2 linked regions of the Leisingera sp. NJS204 genome follow. The protein of the gene in region 1 interacts with the protein of each later gene in a pairwise test. Links are inferred from orthologs where the notes say so. Each region holds a gene or a part of one and is shown in the gene's direction. Other genes may lie near its edges.

Region 1 (14,218 bases):
ATCGAATGTTCTCCGTGGAGACCTGATACAAGGCTTCGTCGATCAAGAACTCAAGCACGTCAGGGAACTGATCAACCGAAGACAGTTCTGCCACCTGGACTTGTAGTAGTTTCAGCCTCGACAGATCGAATTCGATCCCCTCACCCAGTATTTCTGCCGCACCTATCGAGAACGACGCCGACAGATCGCCCTCTGCGTAGGGAGGATTCGCAATCACCTCCTGAGGCGCGTACGCGATTATCCTCGCGACATGAGCGGTACTATGCGCACTCTCTGCTGCTAACGAGGCGAAACCGGGCCACTGGGAAACCAACGTGGACACCAACGCTGGAACTTGTGTGCCCCTTTCGTAGTAGCTTGAGAAAAACTGTTCGCATTGGTCGAAATTTTCAGAAATGTATCGAACTGCTTTTTCGATTCGTGAACTATGAGTGATTGGGGCTTCCATAATGTGGTCCATCAACCGCCGGTTTAGCACATAGCTCTGATCAAAATCCTCATCGCGCATTGCCGCCACAACCTCCGCCGGGTTGTCGATTGGAAAGTCTGGATCAGGAGTGTTGAAGCTGCGGATTTGTATTAGGAATTTGTTGTCGTTGGGTGAAAGGCGTCCTGAGTGGAACAATGACGTGTATTGATAGTAGGTGTCGTCGAGGAAACCCTCGAAGACCAAGAACTTCATGAGTTCCCGATTGTCACCCAGTTTTTCGAAGCAGTCATCGACTGCATCAGCATTCGCACGAATTATCTCGTTGAATTTTTGAAGCCGTAGGTTCGTCACCTTTGACTTCAACTCACGAACTTTTTGCCCCGACTGCGCGATTTGTTTGACGGACTTTCGTTCGATGTCTCCCAGCCGCTCTTGGAAACTCCTGTTTGTGTCAACCGTTCTGTCCACGCCAGGGTTTTGGGTGCGTGACCACCCCCCATTTGGGTGTTGAGCACTTAGTATCGGATTCTCCGAAAGGATTCTTTCAAAATCTGTATGCTCGGAGATTTTGTCAAAGGTGATATTCGTATTTCCCAATCGAATGTACCCGTGCCCCGCAGGCAACAACTCAATAAGAGCCATCGCATAGATTTTACGAAGCTCTGTCACATCTTTTGGAAGTTGCTTTTTAGCCAACGTAATTTCGGTCTCAACATCGCCAATTTGAGATTTATAGTCAGCCTCAACTTTTGCAATGAAGTCATCGTATCGCGCAAGTAATGCTGAGAGAACACCCTTCTGCTGGTGTAGCTCTTCAAAATCCCGTGGCAAAACATTCTTGTAAATCAGAACTGCAAGAAGCTTGTTGGGGTTCAGAACTTCCTCTTCATCGGCCTCAAGATTCGCAACGTAAATTGCGTATTCATTAAAGATATTTCGGATTAGCCGAAGGTCATTGAGATACCGGGAAACGTCCCTCAAGAACTGAGCGTTAAGCCGCTCGTCAAGAGACAGCCGCTGCCCCTGTTCCAGAACTTTGTCGATAGAGTTCGAATGGTTGATAATGGGTACGATTGGAACAATGAACTCAAAGAACTTTGTCCGATCTGTATTGGCAAACATGTCGTCGCGAAGTGCGTAAAGGAAGCGAACTTGTTGCTTCACACCGGCATTGGCATTTATTAGGCCGTTGATCTCGCGCAATGTCACAAAGATATCGGGATTTTCAAACCGATCTAAGTCTTCGACAACCACAAGGTCATATGACGTGGACTGAAAAAAATAGATGATTTCGTCTAAATGCCTATTCAGGATCGACTCTTCCTCAGCCGATTCTGGTGCGATCTCGACGTCCTTGAGGGAAACACCCTTGAGCGACATGCCAAAGCTTTTAAGATAAATGTGGTGCAAGGAACGCCACAGAAACACGAACCCGAACGCGAACACTCCCAGGTTGAACCAATTTGAGCGGTCAAACGGGGTGAAAAATTCACCTGAAATTATGTCCTCTCTGTTCTGGAAGAGATACCAAAGTGCGATGCCGCCAAGGACGATCAACAATGAGACGCCTCCGGCCCACCATTTTGGCGATTGAATTCTTTTGAATCTGGAAAGAGGAAGATTGTTGGCGCTAGCGCCATACAGCATTTGTTGGAGAATGCTCCTTTCGATTTCTTGCTTGTTTGTCTTGCCATTTGACCCACCCATTCCATCCGCTTCAGGGAGGAATGCCGCCAGCGAGATTTGGAGTGCGTTTCCCCTATAAGTACGAAGGAAGGACTTGATTACACTACTTTTCCCTGAACCGTACGGGCCTGTCAGAGCGATATTCGAAACATCGGGGTTGGTGGTAGCGAATTCAAGCGCCTCTGCGTAAATGCCATCTTCGTCGGCTTTGCTAGTAGGCGCAAGGTCAACAAACTTTGCCCGCGCCTCTGTTGAGCCATCCATTCCAAACAGGCGCTTAAAGGACACGCCGCGAAGCCATCTAAAAAATTTCACTGCGATCTTGTCTCGTACAATTTGGTGTGTTCAAGGATATTAATCAACTCTGACAGGTATGCTGGGAAGCCACAACGGATTTTGAAGTTCGACTGAGCGGTTCGGTCAATGAACAAGCACCAGCTTGCAAGGATCACATCGGATGCCCACGAACGTTACCCGTGTTTCAACGTCTGCTCCGCGCTTAGCAGCGCTGCGGCGATGGGAGTTTGAACGAGCGGCCGCTTTGGGCCGGATTCACGAATTGACCAAGCGCCAAAACCCATGTTTTCGACCGTGTTCCTTCCTGAGCATCTCGAGGAACTGCGGGTGGGAGGGGTGGTCACCATAATCTGTTATGATGGCATCGCAGGACCGGCATTCGGCCAGATGGCGCGCCGCGTGGCGGTAGCGCGTGGATTTTCCGCCGGTCAGCGTGTCCAACACCATAGCACGGCGCATCAGTGTGGCGGCGAGCGGATGCTCGGCCTCGAGAGCGTCTGCCGCGCTCGTGAGGGTGTGATAGGAATCTCCGTTCAGTTCCTCGGCCCGCGCCACCACGATCCGCGCCGCGCGGCCGAAAGATGGCCAATTCACCAGAAAACTGATCGCCGCACCCAGATGCGGATAGGCCTCGGCAAAGTCCAGGGCAGCCTCTTCTGCCTCGATGTCGTCGAAATCGGGAAGCAATTTCAGGTACTTTCGAAGGCAGGGCGCGCTGAGGGTCTGCTCGAAGGTCCTCCGCAGATGCGCCATCAACTCCTCCGTCTTGCCCTGTTTTTCGAGGCATTCTTCATAGACCGCGTCGAGATCGTAACGGAACATCCGGATAGACTTGCCGTCCTCGGCGGTGCGGGCACGGGTGACGATGTCGAACGCCTCGTCAACGCGCCCCGCATCCAGCAATCTGCGCGCGACGTCGGGGGCGATGGTGCCATAGGTCAGCTGTTCTTCGGAATAGCGTGCCATGTAGGCATCGACATCCCCCTGGGCGTCCGCCACATCTGCAAGGATGATCGACCGCGTCACCTGCTTGTTGCGCCGCACGCTGTCTTCGGCAGAAGACATGAGGCCGTAGCCCCGGTATTGCTCGAGTTCCTGCTCTGTCGGCGGAGCGTCCGCCCATACTTGCGTGATCTGCTTGAGATGCTCGAGCCCCTCCTGCCCCAGCGCCTCCGCCGTCGCGGGGATAATCCCGTCGAACTCGCCGTAGCCCGCATCTGCGACAGCGTCGAGAACGCGTTCCGCCAGGGTGGTGCGGTCCTGGGAAACAGTGGGCGATAGTTTCGCGATCAGGTCCACCGCCTCACTCATGACGCCGCCAATCGCGCCGTTACTGTCATCCGTGCGCTCGTGGACCGAGGGGGCCAGGTGCAGGAAAGACCAGAGCAGTTCGAACGCTTCGTTCGGGTCATGCGGGGCGATGGTGTTTTCGATCATTGCCAAGAGCCCCTCCAGATCCTTGACCAGCGCCCTTTGCTTGCGCCAATCGACGAAGCTGGTCGCGCGGCGCAGAGAGGCGAAGCGTTTGCGGAGATCGGCAGCCACTTCCCTGGGACCCTGGGCGGCGCTGAGCTCCATCCTCGCGCGGCGCTGCAAAGCGGCGCTTCCCTGGACAAGATCCATGACCAGTGCGGCGAGCTTCTCCGCGCCCAGCTTTTCAAGGTTGGCTTGGTTCAGGGTTTTCTTGGACATGGTGAGGCGCCGGGCTCCATTGCAATGATTGCCGCGGACAATGTCGTACAGGTCTTGCTGCGGCAAGCACCAATGGCCGCTTCCAGGAAGCTGCCCGAGACTATCGAACGGCAGGTCTGGACCGACCAGGTTCTGAAGGGCGAAGACGGTTCGCAACTTTGCAGCGGCAGCTTCCTGCGCCTTGCTGACCCTGCTCCAACTGGCGATATCAGAAGAAGTGCTCGTGCCCGGCTGAAGGTCCGCTTTTGCCGGAAGGCTTGGAAAAGCCCGCACATGCAACGATCGGCGCCAAGCATTTCAACTCAACGGCAAAATTGGACTGACTGCCGCCTTTGAGCAGGTTGATGCAAAACTCTATCTTTTCACTGCTGCAGAAAGCGGCTGCTGCCCCAATCGCCAGGCATGAAGTTACCCAGCCCCCGAATATGCATGCACAGAAAAACGAAGGAGCCTGTTCTCTGTTTCCGCAATGCATTCGGCCTCCGCAACAATACTCCAACCCAGATATAAAAAAGGCGCCCGCTGGGCGCCCTATATGTAGATCCTGGTGAGAACTCGTGCCGAAACGGTGGGAACTCGTGGAAGATTTACAACATCTTCAGTGTGTCCAGGGCCTGCGGCGGTTGGTGGCGAAGTTGTCGCCATAGCCGCCCGGGCGGATGTTGGGCTTGCGTTCCTTGGGCTCGGCCACCTGCACTTCGATGCCGTGGTCCTTGGCATATTCCAGTGCCGCCTCCTTGCTCTCGAACCGCAATTTGACCTGGCTCTGGGTGTCGCCGGAGGAGGTCCAGCCCATCAGCGGATCCACTTCACGGGCCGAGGCAGGCGCATATTCCAGCACCCATTTCCGCGTCTTGGCCATGCCCGAGGTCATGGCATTGCGTGCCGGCCGGTAAATCCGCGCTTGCATGGGCTGTCTCCCGCTTCGAGTCTTCGTCCAGCGCTTTTATGCGCCGGATACGGCGCTGCGGCAAGGTGCCATTTGCACAGGATTAGCCGGGGTTTGCTGCCGTGCCACAGGCCGCCCACGCCAGCCCGCCCAGATGGGATTGCCGCGCGCACAGGAATTCCATCAGCCGGGCCGGATACCCCTGCGGCGGCGCCTCTTGCACCGAGGGCCGCGCCATGACAGCAGCCCGCCACGCTGCCATATGCGCGGCCTCCGGCATCAGTCCGAAATCCCCAATGGCCTCAAATGTCTCAAAATACCGGAAGATGGTACCCCAGACGCCATCCACCAGGCGGAATGTTTCTCCGGCAAAGAAAGGCCCCTCCACCTCCGGCGCAATCCGCGCAAGCCGGATGCGCAGATCTCTGGCAGCCGCGGCAAATGCCGCCTCATCCGCGGCACTGTACAGTTTGCCGATGGCCGCCAGCGTCTCGGAGCCGAATGCGATCCAGGCCCGGTGCCGCGCCCGCTCCAGCGGATCGGCGGGATGCAGGCTGCCGGGCGTGGCTTCATCCAGGTATTCGGCAATCACCTGGCTTTCAAACAACACCCGCCCGCCGGTTTCCAGCACCGGCACCCGGCCCAGCGGCGACAGCGATCGGAACCATTCGGGCTTGTCCGCCAGATCGATATAGGTGCGCCGGTGCGGGATGGCTTTTTCACGCAGCACAATCACTGCGCGTTGCACATAGGGGCACAGATGGTGGCTGATCAGATGCAAGTCAGTCATGGGATCCTCACTTAAATGCAATTGCATGCACATCAGATGGGTGGTCCGCTCTTGCATATCAATGCACATGCATTTAAATTTCCCGTATGGAAACACCTGACCCGTTCCGCATCTGGCTGCCGCTGGCCCGCGCCCATAAATCCATCCTCGCCACAGTGGAGGCCGCATTGAAACAGGCGGGCCTGCCGGGCCTGGACTGGTACGATCTGCTGTGGGAGCTTGAGTGCGCCGGCGGCACCGGTCTGCGCCCTTTTGAGCTGCAGGAAAAACTGCTGCTGCCGCAATACGGCGTCTCGCGCCTGGCGGAGCGGCTGGCCAAGGCGGGCCTGCTGGAACGCCAGACCTGCAACGGCGACGGGCGCGGCCAGACACTGGTGATCACGCCGGACGGCGCCGCCATGCGCGCCCGCATCTGGGCGGTTTACGCCGATGCCATGCAGCAGGCCGTCGGCAGCCGTTTCAGCCCGGGCGAAGCACGGCGGCTGGCGGAACTGCTTGGCAAATTCCATCGTCCTGCGCGCAGCTGACAAAAACAGGCTGCATTCCGGCGAAACCCCGCCCTGCCCCCTTGCACCGGAACAAAAACAGACCAAAATCAGCGCCAGCCGCCAACGGAGTCGCCTGATGCCCTATGCCCATTCCGATAAGACCATGCCGATGATGACCCAGCGCGCGCCGCAGCAGCGGCCCAAGCTGGAAGGCGGCAAGCGGTTTGTGATGCATACCCCGTTTCAGCCCGCCGGCGACCAGCCCACTGCGATCCGCGAACTGTCCGAGGGCGTGCTGGACGGCGAGCGCAACCAGGTGCTGCTGGGCGCCACCGGCACCGGCAAGACCTTCACCATGGCCAAGGTGATCGAGGAGACCCAGCGTCCCGCCATCATCCTCGCCCCGAACAAAACCCTCGCCGCGCAATTGTATGGCGAATTCAAGGGCTTTTTCCCGGAAAACTCGGTCGAATACTTCGTCTCCTTCTATGACTACTACCAGCCCGAAGCCTATGTTCCCCGCTCGGATACCTACATCGAGAAGGAAAGCCAGATTAACGAGCAGATCGACCGGATGCGCCACTCCGCCACCCGCGCCCTGTTGGAACGCGATGACGTGATCATCATCGCGTCTGTCTCCTGCATCTACGGCATCGGCTCGGTTGAGACCTACTCGGCGATGACCCAGGACCTGAAAGCGGGCGAAATCTACGACCAGCGCCAGATCATGGCCGATCTGGTCGCCCAGCAGTACAAGCGCAACGACCAGGCCTTCCAGCGCGGCTCATTCCGGGTGCGCGGCGACACGCTGGAAATCTTCCCGGCCCACCTCGAAGACCGCGCCTGGAAGCTCTCTTTCTTCGGCGAGGAGCTGGAAGCGATCACCGAATTCGACCCGCTGACCGGCGAAAAGACCGGCAGCTTCGACCAGATCCGCATCTATGCGAACTCCCACTACGTGACGCCGAAACCGACGCTGAACCAGGCCGTGATCTCGATCAAGAATGAGCTGAAGATGCGGCTGGAAAACCTGCTCGGCGAGGGCAAGCTGCTGGAGGCCCAGCGGCTGGAACAGCGCTGCAACTTTGATATCGAAATGCTCGAGGCGACAGGCCACTGCAACGGGATCGAGAACTACTCCCGCTATCTGACCGGCCGCGCACCGGGTGAGCCGCCCCCCACCCTATTTGAATTCATCCCCGACAACGCCATCGTCTTTGCCGACGAAAGCCATGTCTCGGTGCCGCAGATCGGCGGCATGTACAAGGGCGACCACCGGCGCAAGATGACATTGGCCGAACACGGCTTCCGCCTGCCGTCGTGCATGGACAACCGCCCGCTGAAGTTTGAGGAATGGGACGCCATGCGCCCGCAATCGGTGTTTGTCTCTGCCACCCCGTCGAAATGGGAGCTGGAACAGTCCAGCGGTGTCTTTGCCGAACAGGTGATCCGCCCCACCGGCCTGCTGGATCCGCAGGTTGAAATCCGCCCCGTCGACATGCAGGTGGACGATCTGCTGGACGAGGTGCGCCGCGTCACTGCTGACGGGTTCCGCACGCTTGTGACCACGCTGACCAAACGCATGGCCGAGGATCTGACCGAATACCTGCACGAACAGGGGATCAAGGTCCGCTACATGCATTCCGACATCGACACGCTGGAACGCATTGAAATCCTGCGTGATTTGCGCCTTGGCGCCTTTGACGTGCTGATCGGCATCAACCTGCTGCGCGAGGGGCTTGATATTCCCGAATGCGGGCTGGTCGCCATTCTGGACGCCGACAAGGAGGGCTTTCTGCGGTCTGAAACCTCGCTGATCCAGACCATCGGCCGCGCCGCCCGCAACGCCGACGGCCGCGTCATCATGTACGCCGACCGCATCACCGGCTCGATGGAGCGCGCCCTGGGCGAAACCGACCGCCGCCGCGACAAGCAGATCGCCTATAACACCGAGCACGGTATCACGCCTGAGACCGTCAAGAAAAACGTCGAGGACGTGCTGGCCGGGCTTTATGCCGGCGACACCGACATGAGCCGCGTCACCGCCCAGATCGACAAGCCGATGCACGGCGCCAATCTGGAGGCGCATCTGAACGGCTTGCGCGACCAGATGCGCAAGGCCGCCGAGAACCTGGAGTTCGAAGAAGCCGCCCGCCTGCGCGACGAAGTGAAACGGCTGGAGGCAGTGGATCTGGCGATCTCCGACGACCCGCTGGCCCGGCAATCGGCGGTGGAGGCGGCATCCGAAGCGGCGGTCAAGTCGCGTGGGCGTTCAACCGCGGGCAAGGCTGGGACAAGGGCGTACCGGGGGAAATCGCAGAAGAAATTTTCGTGACACTAAGTTAATCGACCAAGGAGATTTGAGCTCAATGAAAAACGATTATTCCCGAAGCATTGCAATGCTTTGTCCAACTTGCGGGTCCGACGAATTCTCTTTTGACAATGACCTAACCGAAACTGAGCGTACGTATGAATGCACGTCCTGCGGGATGGAGTTTACGCACGAAGATATCATGGATCAAAATCAAGACACGATTTCGCGTGCCGTCGAGGGCATGAAGAAAGAAATAGTTGCGGACATTCGAACGGACTTTAGGAAAATTTTCAAATAGGTAAACCCATGGAAATTTCCGAATTTGTTGCAGGTTTAGCTTTCCTTATATCGCTACTTGCATACATTGAAACGAAAAGAGCCAACAGGTCTCAAAGTCGGCTTACTGACAGAGAGGTCGAACTCGTTCGCATTCAAATACAAACTGCACAAAATGAAGCAAAAAGGGAAAAAACCGCAGCAGTGTCTGCGCGTCTGAACAAAGTTGATAAATCCTCCTGGAAGCTGCGCGTCTTCAATACTGGCCCTGCCCCTGCTTTAAACGTCCGACTTGTACTGGATGAGCAAAACAGCATCATTCAGGAAAATTCAGCCAGCCGGAAATTTCCGATGTCCAAATTGGAGAAGGGGCAAAGTGTTGAATTAGCCGCATTTGTTCACATGCAATCTAACCCAAAAGAGTGGCTTAGAATTCGCTGGGATGATCCTTCCGGCAAGGATCGTGAGAACCGCATTGAAATAACGATCTAGTTGCAGTGTGCCATTTATACAATAAACCAGCATCCCATCCAGAGGAAGGGCGTTCGCGCCCGCCGTCACGCCAAAGGCGTGCCACGCACGCCGCCGCGCGCGCCCTTGCCCGACCTGCTCTTTAGGCGCAGGCTGGCAGACACCAGAAACCTGCGCGCACCCCGGCTTACCACTTGCTTTAGCCACAACGAATAAGGGCGGCCAATTGGCCGCCCCGTTCGCGCATATCACCGCACAAACTTCTTGTGCTTCAGGCGCTTGGGCTCCAGCGCGTCGGCTCCCAGACGGCGTTTCTTGTCTTCCTCGTAGTCCTCGAAGTTGCCTTCGAACCACTCCACATGCGCGTCGCCTTCAAACGCCAGCATATGGGTGCAGATCCGGTCGAGGAAGAAACGGTCGTGCGAGATCACCACAGCGCAGCCGGCGAAATCGACCAGCGCGTCTTCCAGTGCCCGCAGCGTTTCCACGTCCAGGTCGTTGGTCGGCTCGTCGAGCAGCAGCACGTTGCCGCCCTCTTTCAGCAGCCGCGCCATATGGACCCGGTTGCGTTCACCGCCCGACAGCAGATTCAGCGGTTTCTGCTGATCGCCGCCTTTGAAGTTGAACGAAGAGCAATAGGCGCGGGAATTGACCTGCGCATCGCCCAGCTGGATGATCTCGGAGCCGCCGGAAATCGCTTCCCAGACGGTTTCATTGTCTTTCAGGTCATCGCGCGATTGATCGACATAGGACAGCTTCACGGTGTCACCATAAGTGACGGTGCCCGCATCGGGCTGCTCCTGGCCGGTCAGCATACGGAACAGTGTTGATTTACCGGCGCCGTTGGGGCCGATCACACCGACAATGCCGCCGGGGGGCAGATCAAAGGACAGGCCCTCCACCAGCTGCTTGTCGCCGTAGTGTTTGGAGATGCCTTCGACGTCGATCACCTTGGATCCCAGACGCGGGCCGTTGGGAATGACGATCTGGGCGCGGGTCAGCTTTTCACGCTCGGACTGGCCGGCCAGATCGTTATAGGCGTTGATCCGGGCTTTGGATTTCGCCTGACGCGCCTTGGCGCCCTGACGCATCCATTCCAGCTCGCGCTCCAGCGTCTTCTGCTTGGATTTGTCTTCGCGCGCTTCCTGCTGCAGGCGTTTGGCCTTTTGCTCCAGCCAGGCAGAATAATTGCCCTCGTAGGGAATGCCGCGGCCGCGGTCCAGTTCCAGGATCCAGCTGGTGATATCGTCCAGAAAATAGCGGTCGTGGGTGACGCAGAGGATGGTGCCCTTGTAGTCGATCAGGTGCTGCTGCAGCCAGGCGATGGTCTCGGCGTCCAGGTGGTTGGTCGGCTCATCGAGCAGCAGCATTTCCGGCGCTTCCAGCAGCAGCTTGCACAGGGCTACGCGGCGGCGTTCACCGCCCGACAGGTTGGCAATCTCGGCATCATCCGGCGGGCAGCGGAGCGCCTCCATCGAGATGTCGATCTGGCTGTCCAGATCCCAGAGGTTTTCCGCATCAATGCTGTCTTGCAGCGCGGTCATCTCTTCCATCAGCTCGTCGGTGTAGTTCTCGGCCATTTCGACCGCGATCTGATTGAAGCGGTCGACCTTGTCCTTCTTGGCCTTGACGCCCAGCATGACGTTTTCCCGCACAGTCAGGCTCTCGTCCAGCTTCGGCTCCTGCGGCAGATAGCCGACTTTGGCACCTTCGGCAGACCAGGCTTCACCGGTGAAATCGGTATCAAGACCGGCCATGATCTTCATCAGGGTGGACTTACCGGCGCCGTTGACGCCGACCACACCGATTTTCACACCGGGGAGAAAGGACAGGTGGATGTTTTCAAAGCATTTCTTGCCACCGGGGTAGGTCTTGGAGACACCCTGCATGTGGTAGACGTACTGATAGGCGGCCATGTGACTGCTCCATGATGGGGGAATTCTAGCTGGCTGGTGTGATAGCGGATGGGCGGCGGCGGGGCAATGAGGGATGCAGAGGGCAGGAACCAGCGTGCGCGCCGGGGAGGGAACACCTGCCTCTTGCCCGACTCACCCCTCCTGCCGCAGACTGGATGGCACCGGAAACTTCGGGGCGCCCCGGCTTGCCGCTGGCTGCGCCCAGACCTGACGATGCCGCCCATTCCAGGATCGCAAACCCACTGGCGGCATTCCAGACCTGCGCCACAGCGGCCGGGGGGCCTTTCCTAACACAGGAGGACCCTTTGATGATCGCCTCACGCCTGAAACATCATCTGGAGGCACAAGGCCTGCCGTTCGGCACGGTCCGCCATCCCTATACCGCCACGTCCGCCGAATGCGCCGAAAGCGCCCATGTGCCGGGGGACCATCTGGCAAAATCGGTGCTTATCCACATGGAGGAAGGCCCGGTGCTTGCCGTGGTGCCCTCCAATCAGACGGTTGATCTGCACGCGCTGCAATCAATGATGGACCGCCGTCTTGGCCTGGCGCCGGAATATGAGCTGAACCAGGTCTTTGACGATTGCGACCCTGGCGCTGCCCCCTGCGTGGGCCAAGCCTATCATGTGCCGACGGTCATTGACGACAGCCTCAGCGGCCTGGACAAAGTCTGGTTCGAGGCCGGCGACCACAAGACATTGGTGGAAATGAAAGGGGATGATTTCGACACTCTGATGAAGGATGCCAAACACGGATCCTTCTGCACCATGCATTAGCGCCCCTGAGCCAATGGCCTGCCGCCCCCGCGTCACCGGGGCGGCGCCTGATGCGGGTCAGAAGTCGAACAGATCTTCCAGAAGATTCTTCTTTTTCTTCTTATAGGGTTTCTTGCCGTAGCGCGGATCATAATCGCCGCCCCGGTCGTCATTCCGCTGCGGCTGCTGCGGGGCGGTCTGCACTGGCTGGGCGGAGCGCTCGATGATCTTGTCCAGCTCGCCCCGGTCCAGCCACACGCCGCGGCATTTCGGGCAATAATCAATTTCCACCCCGGCGCGGTCGCTCATGACCAGCTGGGTTCCGTCAATCGGGCACTGCATCTGCGTCTCCTTACACAACTCCAGCAACTCAGGTGGGCAGCGCCGCAGCCCGGCACAAGACAACAGTGCCGTAAATTCGCGATAATTGCGGGATTCCGCCCATTCACACGGGGCTGACCCGTGGTAAGCTGACCAAAAATCACAGCAAAAACCGCGGAGGCACACTTGAGCAGCAAAACCATTCAGGCCGGAGTTCTGACCCTGATCCTCGCCAGCACCCCTGCCTTTGGCGGCGAAGGCGGCGGCGGCGGCAGCCGGGACAGCGGCGCAAGCAGCGGCGGCGGCGGCCAGCGCAGCGGGCTGAGCTCGCGGGCGACAAAAAGCGTTGTCACCACATTGACGCGCGGTTTTGACCGCTGCGGGACCTTGCCGAAGGTCTACAAATACGACTGCTACCGCCACACCTATAAACTGGCGGTTCAGCAGCTGGGCGGCAACCATGCCTATGCCGAAGCAACCAAAGCGCTGGTCCTGGTGCAGGACACGCTGACCCAGGCGGTCAACAGCAATCTGGACCCGGCGCAAAAGCCAAAGCGCAAGGGATTGAATCTGTACCGTGCGGTAAAACCAGCTGCTGTGCCGCAGATCAAGCGGCAGACCGAGCGGGCGATGCAGCAGGCCGAAACCATCCTGCTGCGCTCGCCTGCGGACAAGCAGGTGCACTATGCCCGTATCGCCGAAGCGGTGAATTCCAACAAGGTGCTGCTGCGCTCAGCCATGCTGCCGGGGGCGGCGATCCGGCTGGCCTGGAGGTTGCTAAAGGCGGCGGTCCCGGCCTGACGGGGCGGCGTCAGCGCACCACATGCACCGCACAAGCAGCGTGGCGCACCACATGGCCCGAGGTCGATCCCCACAGCAGATCCTGCATTGACGGGCGGTGCGAGGCGAGGATGATCAGGTCCGGCTGGTTCTGCTCGGCCCAGTCCAGAATGGTGCGGCCGGAATGGCCCTCAACCAGTTCTCCGCGGGCATTGGGCAGGGTCTTGGCCAGCCCGTCCAGCTCGGCCTGCAGCGCGCTGCGGGTGCCGTCCATAAAATCTGCCGGAATGTAGGAAATCGCATAGGCCGGGACCTGCTCGATCACATGCAGCAGCGTCACGTTGGCGCCGGGGGCGGACAGCAGCCGCGCCACTTTCAGCGGCCCGGTCACGCCCCGTTCGGGATCGAATGAAATCGGCACCAGGACATTGTGGTACATAGCAAACCTCCGTCGGTTGATGTTCCTGTCAATGATAGCCCTGCCGGTGGCATCCCGCCATGACCGGGGTCAAAGCAGGCGCCGTTTTGGGTGGAACTGGCAAAAGCTTAGGTGCCGAACACCTCTGCCACGTCATACATCACCGGCTCAAAACTGCGGCACAGTTCATTGATCTTGCGGTTGCGCTCGCGCATTTCGGGACTGCGCAGCATTGCCATGAAATCCTCGCGGCGGCGCCATTGCGAGTAATTGGCGATACGGGTCTGCGCGTCATTCACATGCAGTCCAGCGGCAACAAAGCCGGGCTGTTTCGAGATGAAGTCCGCGTAGGCATCCTGCAGCGCCTCCAAAAGGTCCTGACAGGTCCCCGGCGTCATCTCAAATGTGGTGATAACGGTTTGGATATCAGCGGTTTTTGCTATTTTCGGCATTGGCCCCTCCGTTGAATTCCTCCAGCCTACGCCCGTTCGCGCATGAAGCGCACCACCTTTTTTGAGACGGCAATCATTTCGTGTAAAGTAAAAATTTAATACAACCTTAACCATAAATCGAAACTCTTACCGCAGTGTTCTGAGGGTTTTGGGATGAAACCTGCCTGTGCCGTTTGCCTTGCCCTGACGCTGGCCCAGCCGGTGGCTGGCGGCGCATGGCTGGAGAAGCCAGGCAGGGGGTTT
Region 2 (14,599 bases), 1.7 Mb from region 1 along the record:
CCGCCCACGAGCTTTTCGGCTGGTCGTTTGGGTTGGTGCGGTAGGCAGGCTTCAGGTTCGCGGAAGTCCAAGTCTGTAGCGCTTCCCAAGGCTTTAAGTGAGGATGCATCTCGCGCCATTTCTTGAGGCTCTTCGAAAACACCGCCTGTTTCTCGCGGATACGGTCGATCTGCACATCTTTCTTGAAGCCAATGACTGCCCGTTCGAACCTGTCCGCAAGGATCTCCTTGCGGAAAATGTGCGGCAGGACCCGCGCCATCTGCCCCTCCCGCCTGCCAACGAGGGTGAGCTTCCTGCTGGGGATCATCCACTTGAGACAGGCAAGGGACGCCTGTGTGGATGTATATGGACCCCGCCTGATTGCAACGGTCTGTTTGGTTCCGGCTTCGAGGTCGCGATTGCTGATGTATATCCGGCTTCTTAGGGCGGCCCGATATTTCGTTGCTGCGAGCCCCGATGGATTTCCTCTTGCTTCTTCCTCATCGCCCCTAAGGCATCGGTGCTGACCTTGCCGATCCACACATCAGGTTCGAGAAGCAACGGGCGTGACCCTTTTCCATCTCCTGGCAGATGTTGTAATATTCTGGGTAGCTCTCCTTTATTGACTTTCCGAGGTGCCGTTCAAGCGAACGACATGGCGGGTTCTGGGCGGTAGTTCTGATCTCTCGCTAAGAGCGACCAGACTATCCGAGCGTTCTTGTTAGCCAGTGCCACCGAGACGACATTCGGATGCCGTCGTTCGCGCATCCGCGCGATCCATTGGCTGCGCGGATCGGTTTTCCCGGCCGCCTTTCCAAGCACAGCTCGTGCGCCGTGGATCAGCAGTGTGCGCAGGTATCGGTCACCGCGCTTGCTGATCCCGAACAAGCGTGCTTTTCCACCGCTTGACCGTTGCTTTGGAACGAGCCCCAGCCACGCGGCAAATTGACGACCATTCTTGAAGCAGGATTTATCACCGACTGCTGCCACCAATGCCGTTGCTGTAATCGGGCCAACACCTTCGATTTGACCAATGCGCTGGCACATCTCATTGGCGCGGAAGAGATTCTTAATCCGCCGGTTGCAGCCTGCAAGACGGCTGTCGAGTTCGGCCAGTTCCTCACGCATGTCGCGCAACATATCAATGAAGATCTCCCCAAATTCGCCCTGATTGTTATCGACTATTTCACTGAGGGCACGCCGGATGCGGGTGATGTCCCGCGCCACCACGACACCATGTTCCCCAAGCAAACCGCGGACTTGGTTTACCAGCCGGGTACGGTTTGCGACCACGCGCTGGCGGATACGGTGGACCGCTTGGATTTCAAGCTGTTCAGCCGACTTAGGGGGGACAAACCGCATTGATGGCCGGCCGGCAGCCTCGCAAATCGCTTCGGCATCGTTGCGATCGTTTTTGTTCGATTTCACATAAGGTTTCACGAACTGTGGAGAGATCAGCCGCACCTCGTGGCCCAAATCGGTCAGAAGCCGTGCCCAATAATGCGATCCGCAACAGGCTTCCATACCAACAATACAGGGCGGCAATTCTGCGAAGAAATGCGCAACAGCGTCTCGCCGGAGGGTCTTCCGCAAAACCACTTCTTCAGTCGTACCCACTGCGTGAACTTCGAAAACGTACTTGGCCAGATCCAGGCCGATCCTTTTGATTTGCATGTTATGATCCTCCAATCTCCATTCGAAGATACGCCGCCCGAGGGCGGCGGGGTCCATACCATTGCCCCGATGAATGCAAGCTTTTTTCAGACTGTTTGTGCATGTGGTCAGGTGCAGTCGTGTGTCCGGCCTCAAAGTTGCAGCCTGTCAACAGCTGCGGGCCCTTATGGAGATATGCAGATCGGGTCCAGTTCGCTTACCCGCGCTCGGAGGCGCATCGGCGTCAATGATGGTTCTCCCGGCCCAGTCTCGTGACCGTTTGCCCTTACGTTCCTCCGTCCTGCTCACATTCCCGGCGACACGCCGGCGAACTCGACCTATGCGGCCGCCATCGCCGGATCTCTGTAATCCTCACCCTTGCGCATCAGCGCCCAGGCCGTTCGGGCCATGCGGTTGGCCAGCGCCACCGCAACCAGCATCTTAGGCCTGCGCGCCAACATTCGTGCGAGCCAAGAGCCCTCTGGGGCGCCTTTGCGTGCCGCCCATCGCACAACTGCCACAGCGCCGACAATCAGCAACCTTCGAATGTCGCGCTGACCCATCTTCGACGTCCGCCCGAGCCGCTCCTTGCCGCCACTCGAATGCTGTTTCGGCGTGAGCCCGACCCAGGCCGCGAAATCCCGGCCTTTCGAGAAGGTTTCCATTGGCGGCGCGAAGGGCGTTGATCGTCTGCGTGCGCTGGCGGACAAGGAGATCGCGGGTGCGATATGCCAGCGCTGCCGCCTGCTGTTCCTCGCTTTTCACGGCCGCGAACCGCATGGCCGGACGCGATGCTGCTTGCGCTATGGCCTCTGCATCAGCCATGTCATTCTTCTGGCGTTTTACGAACGGCTTCACGTATGCGGGCGGGATCAGACGGAGGCCGTGACCCAGATCGCTGATTGCCCGACCTCAATAATGGGCACTCGCGCATGCCTCCATCGCCACGACGCAGGAGGGCTGCTCGCTCATGAACTTCAGCAGCTGCACGCGCGACAACTTGCGCCTGAATATAACGGACCCGTCCACCCCGGCACCATGTGCTTGAAATACGTTCTTAGCCAAATCCAGGCCGATGATGCTAACCTCGTTCATGGACGCTCTCCTCCTAGCAGTGCTCCAACGCCCGCTACCTTGGCACATTCGATGCCGCCGGGGGGGCGTCCACCCCATCGCTTTCGTATAAGTGCCGCGCGTCATAACGCCATTGAAGGCGTTCCGGCTGTCACGTTCGTGCTTCACGAGGTTGAACCAGTGATCGCGCAGGTGCTCGATCTCGTCGGCCCGGGCGGTGGCGGCCTGGGTCGCCATGTAAGCCTCCGGCGAGAGAGGTTCTCCGGCGGCATCGAATGCTGTGGCGGTCCGTCCTATGAAGTGGCACAGGCGCTTCTCCGCAGCGGAGAAGAGCGCCGGTTCGTCGAACCGCGCCGCCGGCCGCTGGAAGTGAAGCCTTGGTGCGGTGAAGGTGCCTTTCGAGTTCCGATACAGCTTGCGAGGGGCCGAGCCCCGGGCGACGCCGAAGGAGGCGTCCTCAATGACCTCCAGCGGGTCGATGGTCGGATCGAAATCCACATCGCAGCGGAAGTCATAGCCCGAGCGAATGGCGGTACTGACCGGGCAGTTCAGCTGCGTGATTTTGCGGTCGAGCTTGGTCTGCCGGTTTACGCCGGCGACGATGCCGTCGTTGGCGATGCGCGTGTGGGTGCAGGGCTTGCCGTCTTTGATACGCTGCCGTTCGACACGCTAGCGCCACTTCGCGAGTTGTGCTTTCTCGTAGGCTAAGAGCGTCCGCTCGAGCCAGAAGATGCGATTGTAAAGCCTGGACATTCCCGGCTCCGTCTCGCCCCTGGGCGTACGGAGAATGCGGCGGATGCCGTGAAGGCCCGTGCCATTGGCCAACAGGGACAAGATCTCGATGTTCTCGTCGCGCGTCTTCTGACGGCGATGCCCGCTCGACACTGTAAAGCGGGCCCCAGGCAGTCCTTTGCAGGGCTTGTGGATTACCCGGACGGAGCGTGCACGCGGCACAGATCCTTTTTTGTGGCCGGCCTTTCGCGATGGCTTGCCGTTGGCGCCGTTGAAGATGAACTCCCCAGGCTTTTCACCTTGTTCGGTCCTTTTGTCCGTTTCTGGGTCAAGAGCTCGCGTACCTCAAATATTGGCCACTATGGCCCACGACGAAATCAAGCGGGCACAACTGAGCGCTCACCGCGGGAAGTTCGAACTTCCCGCCAATCCGCCCCTGATGACGGAAAAATCAAACAAGATCAGGGCGTAAAAACAAATACCTGCCGACCTCTCGGTCGGCAGGCTGGCAGGACGCGTGCCATACAGTACGGAATGGCTCCCTGTGAGGGGCCGCCTTTTTCTTTGGCGGCAGGGCTCTGGTCCCGGCGCCGGGTCCGGGGTAACCAGAGGCTTGTCAAGCGACACAACAGGGGCAGCAGCCATGACGGCATCCGGAAATTCCCGCTGGGGGCTGATCCTGGCGGTCTGGGGCGCAGGCCTGGGGGCGGCTGCGCAATACGGCAAGATCAGTGTGATCTTTGGCCGGATGGCCGAGCTGTACCCGCAGGCGGGAAACGCGATCAGCTTTTCCGTGTCGCTGGTCGGGGTTTTGGGCATTCTGCTCGGGGCTGTGGCGGGGTTGTATGTCGCCGCTTTCGGCTACCGGCGCACGCTGATCTGGGCGCTGTGGGCGGGGGCGGCGATGTCTGCCCTGCAAGCGCTGCATCTGCCGTTCGGGGTGTTCCTGGCCTCCCGTGTGGTTGAGGGGCTGTCGCATCTGGGTATCGTAGTGGCAGGGCCGGTTCTGATTGCACAGCTGAGCTCGGAGCGGGGACGGGGGCTGGCGATGACCCTGTGGAGCACGTTTTTTGCCGTCGCCTTTACCCTGCTGGCCTGGTTCGGGCTGCCGCTGGCGGATGCCTGGGGGCTGCTGGCGCTGTTTGGTGCCCATGCGGGCGTAATGGCGGGGCTGGCGCTGCTGCTGGGCTTTGCCTTGCGCGATGTTCCGGTGCCGGAAAGGGGGCCGCTGCCGCGTCTGGCGGAATTGCCCGGGCTGCATCTGCCCATTTACCGGTCCCCCTGGATTTCGGCGCCGGCCGCGGGCTGGCTGTTTTACACTTGTTGTTTTGTAGCGGTGCTGACGGTGATCCCGCCTTATATCGCCGAGGACATGCGCGCCTTTGTGCTGGGGATGATGCCGCTGGCCAGCATTGCGGTGTCGATGACCCTGGGGGTGTATCTGCTGCGGTTCCTGCCGGGGGTGCGGCTGGCGCAGCTGGGGTTCCTGGCCTGTGCCGCCGCCGCCCTGTGGCTGTGGGCCATGCCCGGCGCGCCGGCCGCCTGTATCGCCATGGCGGGGGCCATGGGGCTGGTGCAGGGCGGCTCCTTTGCGGCCGTTCCGCAGCTGAACGGCAGTGCCGCCGCGCGGGCGCAGTCCAGCGGTGCAATGGCGCAGATGGGCAATCTGGGCAATACCATCGGAACGCCGCTGATGGTGCTGGCACTGGCCGGCGGCGGCTTTGGCGGCATGATGGCTGTGCTGCTGGTGCTGTTCCTGAGCGGAACTGCGGTGCATGGTCTGCTGTCAGCGCGGCGGCGCAGCATGGCGTAACGGGGCCTCTCCCGCCCGTCGCCGGCCCCCGGTCCGGGGGCCGGCGCCCGTTGGGCATGGCGCCGCAAGCGGCGCGCCGGATTCCGGTTGAAATCCGGGCCGGAAAACGCGTGTTTTCCGGTTTGATCCGGGGCCGGCGCAGCCTGCTGCCAGCTGCTGTCAGCAAGTTTTGTCCTGTTCGTGATATGTTCTCTTTTGGGGCTTGGCGTTTCCCGGTGCATTCCCTATTTGTATGGCGGGCGTTTGCCGCTGGTTTGGCAGGCGCGGGCACGGGGGCATTATGGCTGAGCTGAAATCCATCGAAGTACGCGGCGCGCGCGAGCATAATCTGAAGAGCATCGATGTGGATATTCCGCGCGATGAGCTGGTGGTGATCACCGGCCTTAGCGGTTCGGGCAAATCCAGCCTGGCGTTTGACACCATCTATGCCGAGGGCCAGCGCCGTTATGTCGAGAGCTTGTCGGCCTATGCCCGCCAGTTCCTGGACATGATGGAAAAGCCGGATGTGGACCACATCAGCGGCCTGTCTCCGGCGATTTCAATTGAGCAGAAGACGACATCGAAGAACCCGCGCTCAACCGTTGGCACGGTGACCGAGATTTATGACTATCTTCGGCTGCTGTTTGCCCGCGCAGGCACGCCCTATTCCCCGGCCACCGGCAAGCCGATTGAGGCGCAGCAGGTGCAGGACATGGTCGACCGGATCATGGAGATGGAGGACGGCACCCGCGGCTATCTGCTGGCGCCGATCGTCCGCGACCGCAAGGGTGAATACAAGAAGGAATTCCTGGAGCTGCGCAAGCAGGGCTTCCAGCGGGTCAAGGTGGACGGCGAGTTCTATGAGCTGGACGAGCCGCCCACGCTGGACAAGAAGTTCCGCCATGACATCGACGTGGTGGTTGACCGTCTGGTGGTGCGCGAGGGGATGGAGACGCGGCTGGCAGACAGCTTGCGCACAGCGCTGGATCTGGCGGATGGCATTGCCATTCTGGAAACCGCGCCCAAGGAGGGCGATCCGGAACGGATTACCTTCAGTGAGAATTTTGCCTGCCCGGTCAGCGGTTTCACCATTCCGGAGATCGAGCCGCGGCTGTTTTCCTTCAACGCGCCGTTCGGGGCCTGCCCGGAATGCGATGGTCTGGGGGTTGAGCTGTTCTTTGACGAACGCCTGGTGGTGCCGGACCAGTCCCTGAAGGTCTATGACGGGGCGCTGGCACCCTGGCGCAAGGGCAAGTCGCCCTATTTCCTGCAGACCATCGAGGCCATCGCCAAGCATTACCAGTTCGACAAGAACACTGTCTGGAAGGACCTGCCGGAGAAGGTGCAGAAGGTGTTCCTGTATGGGTCCGGCGAGGAAGAGATCATGTTCCGCTATGACGAGGGCGGGCGGGTTTATCAGGTCGAACGCACGTTCGAGGGTGTGATCCCCAACATGGAGCGGCGTTACCGCGAGACCGATTCCAACTGGATCCGCGAGGAGTTCGAACGTTATCAGAACAACCGCCATTGCCACCATTGCGAGGGTTACCGGCTGCGCGCCGAGGCGCTGGCGGTGAAGATTGCCGGTGTCCATGCCGGTCAGGTGGTGCAGCTGTCGATCCGCGAGGCGCTGGCCTGGATCGAGGATGTGCCGAACCATCTGAGCCAGCAGAAGCAAGAGATCGCCCGTGCTATTGTGAAGGAGATCCGCGAGCGGCTGGGGTTCCTGAACAATGTCGGGCTGGAGTATCTGTCGCTGAGCCGTAACTCCGGCACGCTGTCCGGCGGCGAGAGCCAGCGGATCCGGCTGGCGAGCCAGATCGGGTCCGGCCTTACGGGTGTGCTCTATGTGCTGGATGAACCCTCCATCGGGTTGCACCAGCGCGACAATGACCGGCTGATCGGCACCCTGAAAAACCTGCGCGATCAGGGCAATACGGTGATTGTGGTGGAACACGACGAGGATATGATCCGTCAGGCGGATTATGTGTTCGACATCGGCCCCGGCGCCGGGGTGCATGGCGGTGAAGTTGTAAGCCACGGCACACCGGGTGCGGTTGCTGCGGACACCGGCTCGATCACTGGGCAGTATCTGTCCGGCACCCGTGAGATTGCGGTGCCGCCCAAGCGGCGCAAGGGCAACAAGAAGAAGATCAAGGTGGTGAAAGCTACCGGCAACAACCTGAAAGAAGTGACGGCAGAGTTTCCGCTGGGCAAGTTTGTCTGCGTGACCGGCGTCTCCGGCGGCGGCAAGTCGACGCTGACGATTGAGACGCTGTTCAAGACCGCCTCGATGCGGCTGAACGGCGCGCGCCAGACCCCGGCGCCCTGCGAAAGTATCAAGGGGCTGGAGCATCTGGACAAGGTGATCGACATCGACCAGCGCCCGATCGGCCGCACGCCGCGGTCGAACCCGGCGACCTATACCGGTGCCTTTACGCCGATCCGCGACTGGTTTGCCGGTCTGCCGGAAGCCAAGACGCGCGGCTACAAGCCCGGGCGCTTTTCCTTCAACGTCAAGGGCGGCCGCTGCGAGGCCTGCCAGGGCGATGGTGTCATCAAGATCGAGATGCATTTCCTGCCCGACGTCTATGTGACCTGCGAAACCTGCAAGGGCGCGCGCTATAACCGCGAGACGCTGGAGATCAAGTTCAAGGGCAAGAGCATTGCCGATGTGCTGGATATGACGGTGGAAGACGCGCAGGAGTTTTTTCAGGCGGTGCCGTCGATCCGCGACAAGATGGACGCGCTGATGCGGGTGGGCCTGGGCTATATCAAGGTGGGCCAGCAGGCGACAACGCTGTCCGGCGGCGAGGCGCAGCGGGTGAAACTGTCAAAGGAACTGTCAAAACGCTCGACCGGGCGGACGCTGTACATTCTGGATGAGCCCACAACAGGCCTGCATTTCGAGGATGTGAAGAAGTTGCTGGAAGTGCTGCACGAGCTGGTGGAGCAGGGCAATTCGGTGGTGGTGATTGAGCATAATCTGGATGTGGTCAAGACCTCCGACTGGATCATCGACATCGGTCCCGAGGGCGGCGATGGCGGCGGCGAGATTGTCGCGGCGGGTACCCCCGAGACAGTGGCGGATGAGCCGCGCAGCCACACCGGGCGGTACCTGAAGGACATTCTGGCGGCACGGAAGGTGGCGGCGGAGTGAAAGTTGTGGGATTTGCGGTCGGGTTCGTGCTGATGCTGCAAGTCCCATTTGCAATTGCTGAGCGTGCGCCGAAGTGTTTTAGCTGGGCGCTAGAACTCTGCGAGTGCAGCGCGTTGTTCTCAGTTTTAGAAACTGAGCCAACAATCGCGGGACAACGGAGAATGGACGAATGGAGGGAATTGGCAGAGAAGCTGCGGTTTCGGGCCTACCCTGTGATGGGAAAAGAACTTGGGGACCGGCTGATAGACGCCAGAATTGATGAGTGGCGGTTATTGCCGTCTACACTTGATGTGCATCGGGAGTTTGCACGGGTCTTATCAAGCTGCGCCAGATATTGGAAACGGCTTCTTGCCGGCTTGCCAGTGTCCATCGGTCCTTAAGCTGTTTAGCCGCAAAAGCATTTCGTTTAGCGGAGCAAGACTGGAGCTGGGATGAGGGGCGCAGCCCCTCTTGGCCTTTGGCCAATTCACCCCGGAGTATTTCTGGAAAGATGAAAGGGGGCGGTTTCGCCCTCATTATTCATGCAGTTTGCGCGGCGGCGGGGCGGGCCAGCATCAGCGGCACCAGGAACAACAGCAGGAAGAGCGTGTTCATCACAACGTTGAACCAGGCGCCGGCGGCGAGGGAGCCGAGGCTGTCGGGCACGTACCAGGCCAGCAGGGCCGGGATCAGCAGGCGGCGGCCAAGAGCCGGGTTGGTGCTGTAGATATGCTCTGTCACCAGGTAGATCAGCACGCAGAAGCCGCACATTAGCCCGCCGCTGATGGCGGTCATCAGGGCGGCCGCGCCGGGGGTAAGCGCCTGGGCGCCGTCCACCGGCAGAAAGGCGAGATCGATGAATAGGCTTAGTGCAGTGCCGAGCGGGGTGGCCAGCGCCAGTATCATAGCCAGCCCGAAGGCGGCGGCGAGTATCGTGACGGTTTTGAGCATGCGGATTGCAGCTGAATGGGTCATTGGAAGCTCCTGATAATGTCTGCGCGCAGAATGCAGTCAGGCACGGAAGCGGAACAATTACCTTGGAGGTAAGTGAACTTCTGATTGTGCCTGTCTATGCTGCGGGAAAAGGAGACAGCTCATGGCGGAAGGTTTCGGCGCGGTTCTGAAGAAATGGCGCGGGCTGCGGCGGATGAGCCAAATGGCGCTGGCGCTGGAGGCCGGAGTCTCGGCGCGGCATCTGTCCTTTCTGGAGAGCGGAAGGTCGCGGCCCAGCCGCGGCATGGTGCTGCGCTTAAGCGATGAACTGCAGGTGCCGGGCGGGGCGCGCAATCAGCTGCTGGCGGCTGCCGGTCTGGCACCTGTGTTTTCACGGAGGAATCTGAACGATGCGGAATTGGCGCCGCTGAAGCAGGCCGCTGAACAGATGATGATCGCGCATGAGCCGTATCCGGCGCTGATGATCGACCGGCATTGGCGGCTATTGCGCCTGAACCGGCCTGCGGCCCTAATGCTTGAAGGCGTAGGGATCAGTGCGGGCTGCAGCCTGATTGAGGCTCTGCTGGAGAACGCCGGTCTGCGGGAAGTGCTGGAGAACCTGCAGGATGTTGAACGGCTGAGCCTGGCCCGGCTTAGAACCGAGCTGGCCCATTTCGGCGAGGATCCGGTGCTGGAACAGGCGGTAGAGCGGCTGCAGCGGATGGTGGCGGCCTCGGGCTGCGCACCTGAGGGGGAGCTGCCCGCGGTGATCCCGGCCCGCTACCGGATGGGCGGGCAGGTGCTGTCGTTCTTTTCCACCATTACCCAGTTCGGCGGCACAGGGGATCTGGCGATGGCGGAGCTGCGGATCGAAATGCTGTTTCCGGCTGATGAGGCCACGCGGGAGACGATGGCCGCTATGGGCGGCCGCTAGCAGGCAGTGCGGCGGGTCAGTTCGCCAGGTCCGCCTCGGCACCGATCAGGCGCAGCACTTTCTGGGTCTCGCGGTTCACCTGATAGACATAGCCGCCGGCCTGAACATAGCTGCCAAATGGGTCCGGTGCCCATTCGCCGGGAGACCCGATCCAGATGTACTCATCCAGAATATGGTCGCCGCGGCGGTAGAACTTCTTGGCATGGTCCGGCGGCACGCAATGCGATGAGGTCTTGGCCAGGCCTGCCGGGCAGTGCAAGCCTGCCTGGTCCGACTTGCCATGTCCGATGCCATTGCCTGCAGCAAGCGGAATAGCCACTGCACAAGTGGCGGCGAGAACAATGATGGAAACAAAATAACGGCGTACCATTTACGGCGGGTCCTTTCCTGGTCGCCATTGACATAACGGGCCAGGCGCAAAATCCAAGAGGGCGGTAAAGCCGGCGGCGGCGGCCCGCCTGCAGCCGGTTACGCAGCGGCAAGAACCCGCGCTTCATGGCTGCGCAGGGCCAGCCGCGCCGCATTTCCGTACCCGCGGCCGGTTTCAGCGCAGAGTTCCGGGAACAATTCGCGGATTTCCGCCAAGGTGCCAGCGTCAAATCCTGCCGCTGTTTGCGGGCCGGGCTGGTAGCTTTCGCTGAGGGCGCCGTCGGCCCAGAGAATCTGGTGGCGGCCGAACAGCAGGTGGACATACTGCGCTTCCTGCATCTCCAGCGCCGGGCGGATGGTGCTGTCGTTCACCAGGTCCTTGGCCTTGACCAGAACCTCACCCTCGCCGAACAGCAGCTCGGCGCGGCTGCCGGAAACCAGCATCCGGTGCTGCGGCGACACATATAGGTCGCGGCTGTTGCCGCAGCTGCCTTTGGCAAAGCGGATCGGAGCGGTCCCGGGCGTGCAGGCGATGCGGCGGCTGCCGGTCCATTGCAGGGGCTGCGGGCCGTTGTCGTAGGTAAGAACCTCCATGCCGGGGCGCAGGTCCTCGACCGGGATTTCACCGCCGGGCACCCGGATCAGGGTGCCGCGCAGGAAGCAGGGAACCGTCTGGTTGATCTCGACCAGGCCGGTGTCGGAGTTGCCCAGACCGTTGTCTGCAGTGTAGTTGAAATAGACGGTTTCCAGGTCGCCATCGGTGACGACGGTCAAGGTGCCGTCGGCGTTCAGAGTGATCTGCTGTCCGGTTGCCAGGGTGACGGTATCATTTGCGAACACTTCCTGGCCATTGATATGGGTGATGGTCAGCGTGCCGCCGGTGGTGGTGTCGTTTTCCAGTACATCCACCACACGGGTCTTGTTGATCGCGATATCTTCCTGGTCATCCTGCGCGACCACCGCTGTCTGCACTGAGCCGCCGGCAATCAGCAGGTTGGTGTCATAGCTGCTGTCTACAGTATCGGCGACGCCGATCTTGAGGGTGTTGATCTCCCCTGCATTCACCGGAGCGACAAAGGTCAGGGTGATGGTGAACCCGTCCATTTCGGTGTTGAACTGGTCGCCGGTGTTGTCGACATAGACGTTTTCGGTGCCATCGTTGATATTGCCGATCGACGCGGTGCCGTTGCCGATGGAGACCTGGGCCTCTACTCCATTCACCCAGACACCGACCACGTCATTGTATTGCGAATTGGCGAACTCGGGGTATTCCTCGGAGGACAGCACAAAGTCGATGGTCAGCAGGTCGCCGTCCGGGGTGAAGTCGATTTCCAGAAACGAGGCATCGCGGGTGGCGGCACCGGCGAGGGCGTTGAAATCCGCGTCGTTGTTGGCGCCGGTGGTATTGGTGCTGGTGTTGCCGCGGACGTTTGTGTTGGTGCTGCCGTCGCTGTTGGTAAAGTCGCGGGCGTAACCTGTCGACAGGATCACGCCGGAATCTGCAGGTGCTACGCCTGGTGTGGTTGTATCAGCGCCAGTGTAGATGCCCGATGACAGGCTGTCGCCGCTGTAGCTGGCACTTTCAACCGTGACGCCGTCGCCAAAGATTTCCTCTGCCATCTGGGTGGCGGTTGCAGAGGAGTTGATGTTCAGTTCCGTTGCCGTGGCCATAACAGACAGCGCGCCTCCGGGTGTGCGAGAATTTACGATCGCTTACCGGAATGCTGGGGAACTGAGACAGAACTGTGGCGGGCTGGTGCCGAAATCCTGGAGTTTACTCGAATTTTAAGGGTATTTTAAAAACGCCGGGCACAACAGGCGGCCCGGAACAGGCCGCCTGACAGGTCATTTGTTCAAAGCCTGCGTTTGAGGAGGCAAGCCTCAGCCGTCGCGGCCGCGTGTCTCGAACCGCGGCAGCATGGCAGAAAAATCCATGCCTTTGCCGTCTTCGTCCTCGACGAATTTCTTGTACAGCGCCATGGCCAGTTCCCCCATCGGCGTGTCGGCGTCGGCGCTGGCCGCGGCTTGCTGGCTAAGGCCCAGGTCCTTCAGCATCAGCTCAGCCGCAAATCCGGGCTGGTAATTGTTGTCGGCGGGCGACTGCGGGCCGACGCCCGGTGCCGGGCAATAGGCGTTCATGGTCCAGCTGTAGCCGGAGGAGGTGGAGACCACATCGAACATCTTCTGCCGGTCAAGACCCAGCTTGTCGGCCAGCGCAAAGGCCTCGCAGGTGGCAATCATCGTCACGCCGAGGATCATGTTGTTGCAGATCTTGGCCGCCTGACCGGCGCCGGCCTCGCCGCAATGCACAGCCTTTTGACCCATGATATCAAACAGCGGTTCGGCGGCGGCAAAGGCATCAGCCGAGCCGCCGGCCATGAAGGTGAGCGTGCCGCCGGCCGCGCCGCCGATGCCGCCGGAGACCGGGGCGTCCACGGACAAAAGACCTGCGGCGTCGGCCTGTTCGGCAACCGCGCGGGCGGAGTCCACGTCGACGGTGGAGCAGTCGATGAAGGCGCCGCCTTTGGTCATTGCCGGGATGATCTCAGCCGCGACAAGGCGCAGGATGGCGCCGTTGGGCAGCATGGTGATGACGGCGTCGGCGCCTGCTGCGGCCTCGGGGCCGGAGGCGGCCATTGTCACGCCTTCGATGCTGACATCGGCCATATCAAAACCGGTGACCTCGTGGCCTGCTTTGGCCAGGTTGGCGGCCATCGGCCCGCCCATGTTGCCCAGTCCTATAAATCCGATTTTCATGTGAGTTCCTCCTCAAATGTCAGCGCATCTGCGCCCAAGGGCGCCAGCATGTCTTCAATCGCCTGCGCAGGTACAGCCTGGTTTGCATATTGCCATTTCGGATTGCGGTCCTTGTCAATGATCTGGGCCCGGATGCCCTCCAGGAAATCACTCTTGTCCATGGCGCGGAAGGTGTAGCGGTATTCCAGATCCAGCGCCCGGCGGATGGCAGGGCCATCCGCGCGCAGGCGGCGCAGCATTTCCAGCGTGCAGGCCATCGACAGCGGCGAGTTGCGGCTGAGGGATTTCAACGTCGCGGCGGCAAAATCGCTGTCCTCAGCCTGGAGGCTGGCTTGAATGTCTTCCAGCGTCTCCTTGGCGAAGTGGCGGGAGATATCCGCCAGCGCCGGGCGCAGCTTTCCTTGCGGAGCGGGCAGGGCGGCGTCCTCGACCAGTTTGGCGGCGCCGGTTTCTTCCAGCGCGGATATCATCGCGGGCCATTGCTCTTGCGGGATGAAAAAATCAGCAAAACCCGCAAGGATCGCGTCATCGGCGCCCATCCTGGCCGCGGTCATGCCAAGGTATTCGCCCAAATGATCCGGCGCCAGCGCCAGCATCAAGGAGCCGCCCACATCCGGCACCAGGCCGATGCCGACCTCAGGCATGGCAATCTGGCTGGTTTCATTCACAACCCGGTGGGTGCCATGGCAGCCGATGCCAACGCCGCCGCCCATGGTGAAGCCCTGCATGAAGCTGATCACCGGTTTCTTGTATTCAAAAATCAGCGCGTTCAGCCGGTATTCATCGCGCCAGAAGGTACGGCCATAGCTGTAATCGCCTTTGGTGCCGGTATCATACAGCTCGGCAATGTCGCCACCGGCGCAAAAGGCCTTGTCGCCTTCGGCGTCGATCACCACCAGCTTGACGCTGTTATCCTTGGCCCACTCCCGCATCGCTGCATCAATGGCCATGCACATCTCATAGCTCATCGCGTTCAGCGCCTTGGGGCGGGTGAAGGTGATGCGGCCGGCCTGGCCGGATTTGCGGATATGGATATCACTCATCCTGGGTGCTCCATCGTGGTGTTGCGCCGGGGTAATTATGTCGGCTGCAGTTTACGCGGCAATCAGCTGGCGGGCGACGATCAGGCGCATGATTTCATTGGTTCCCTCCAAGATCTGGTGCACCCGCAGGTCGCGCACGATCTTCTCAACCCCGTAGTCCGCCAGATACCCGTAGCCGCCGTGCAGCTGCAGGC

The links.
Region 2: the proteins of uvrB (region 1) and uvrA interact in binary tests that used the Escherichia coli proteins (3 or more experiments, as listed by UniProt). The link is inferred for Leisingera sp. NJS204 from one-to-one orthologs.

What each region holds. Positions count from the first base shown.
Region 1 is NZ_CP035417.1:432,849-447,066, reverse strand. What follows is about bases 6,012-9,007. They hold uvrB (excinuclease ABC subunit UvrB), read left to right. Parts: upstream 6,012-6,408; coding sequence 6,409-8,607; downstream 8,608-9,007. Other genes in these bases: ETW24_RS02230 (hypothetical protein), read left to right, coding at 8,893-9,007; ETW24_RS25305 (ECs_2282 family putative zinc-binding protein), read left to right, coding at 8,642-8,884; ETW24_RS02240 (MarR family winged helix-turn-helix transcriptional regulator), read left to right, coding at 6,012-6,311. Outside these bases: ETW24_RS02260 (YobI family P-loop NTPase), read right to left, coding at 1-2,431; ETW24_RS02255 (DUF6880 family protein), read right to left, coding at 2,669-4,105; ETW24_RS02250 (ETC complex I subunit), read right to left, coding at 4,704-5,015; ETW24_RS02245 (glutathione S-transferase family protein), read right to left, coding at 5,098-5,784; more of ETW24_RS02240, read left to right, coding at 5,871-6,011; more of ETW24_RS02230, read left to right, coding at 9,008-9,354; energy-dependent translational throttle protein EttA, read right to left, coding at 9,582-11,249; ETW24_RS02220 (aminoacyl-tRNA deacylase), read left to right, coding at 11,558-12,025; ETW24_RS02215 (TFIIB-type zinc ribbon-containing protein), read right to left, coding at 12,083-12,346; ETW24_RS02210 (hypothetical protein), read left to right, coding at 12,512-13,126; ETW24_RS02205 (universal stress protein), read right to left, coding at 13,137-13,544; ETW24_RS02200 (antibiotic biosynthesis monooxygenase family protein), read right to left, coding at 13,652-13,975; ETW24_RS02195 (hypothetical protein), read left to right, coding at 14,129-14,218. UniProt on the Escherichia coli protein: The UvrABC repair system catalyzes the recognition and processing of DNA lesions. A damage recognition complex composed of 2 UvrA and 2 UvrB subunits scans DNA for abnormalities.
Region 2 is NZ_CP035417.1:2,101,846-2,116,444, reverse strand. Bases 5,214-8,590 are described here. They hold uvrA (excinuclease ABC subunit UvrA), read left to right. Parts: upstream 5,214-5,531; coding sequence 5,532-8,390; downstream 8,391-8,590. Other genes in these bases: ETW24_RS10340 (MFS transporter), read left to right, coding at 5,214-5,251. In the rest of the region: ETW24_RS10350 (IS110 family transposase), read right to left, coding at 622-1,653; more of ETW24_RS10340, read left to right, coding at 4,082-5,213; ETW24_RS10330 (excinuclease ABC subunit A), read right to left, coding at 8,910-9,344; ETW24_RS10325 (helix-turn-helix domain-containing protein), read left to right, coding at 9,466-10,236; ETW24_RS10320 (hypothetical protein), read right to left, coding at 10,253-10,606; ETW24_RS10315 (Hint domain-containing protein), read right to left, coding at 10,705-12,276; mmsB (3-hydroxyisobutyrate dehydrogenase), read right to left, coding at 12,487-13,362; ETW24_RS10305 (enoyl-CoA hydratase/isomerase family protein), read right to left, coding at 13,359-14,405; ETW24_RS10300 (acyl-CoA dehydrogenase family protein), read right to left, coding at 14,457-14,599. UniProt on the Escherichia coli protein: The UvrABC repair system catalyzes the recognition and processing of DNA lesions. UvrA is an ATPase and a DNA-binding protein. A damage recognition complex composed of 2 UvrA and 2 UvrB subunits scans DNA for abnormalities.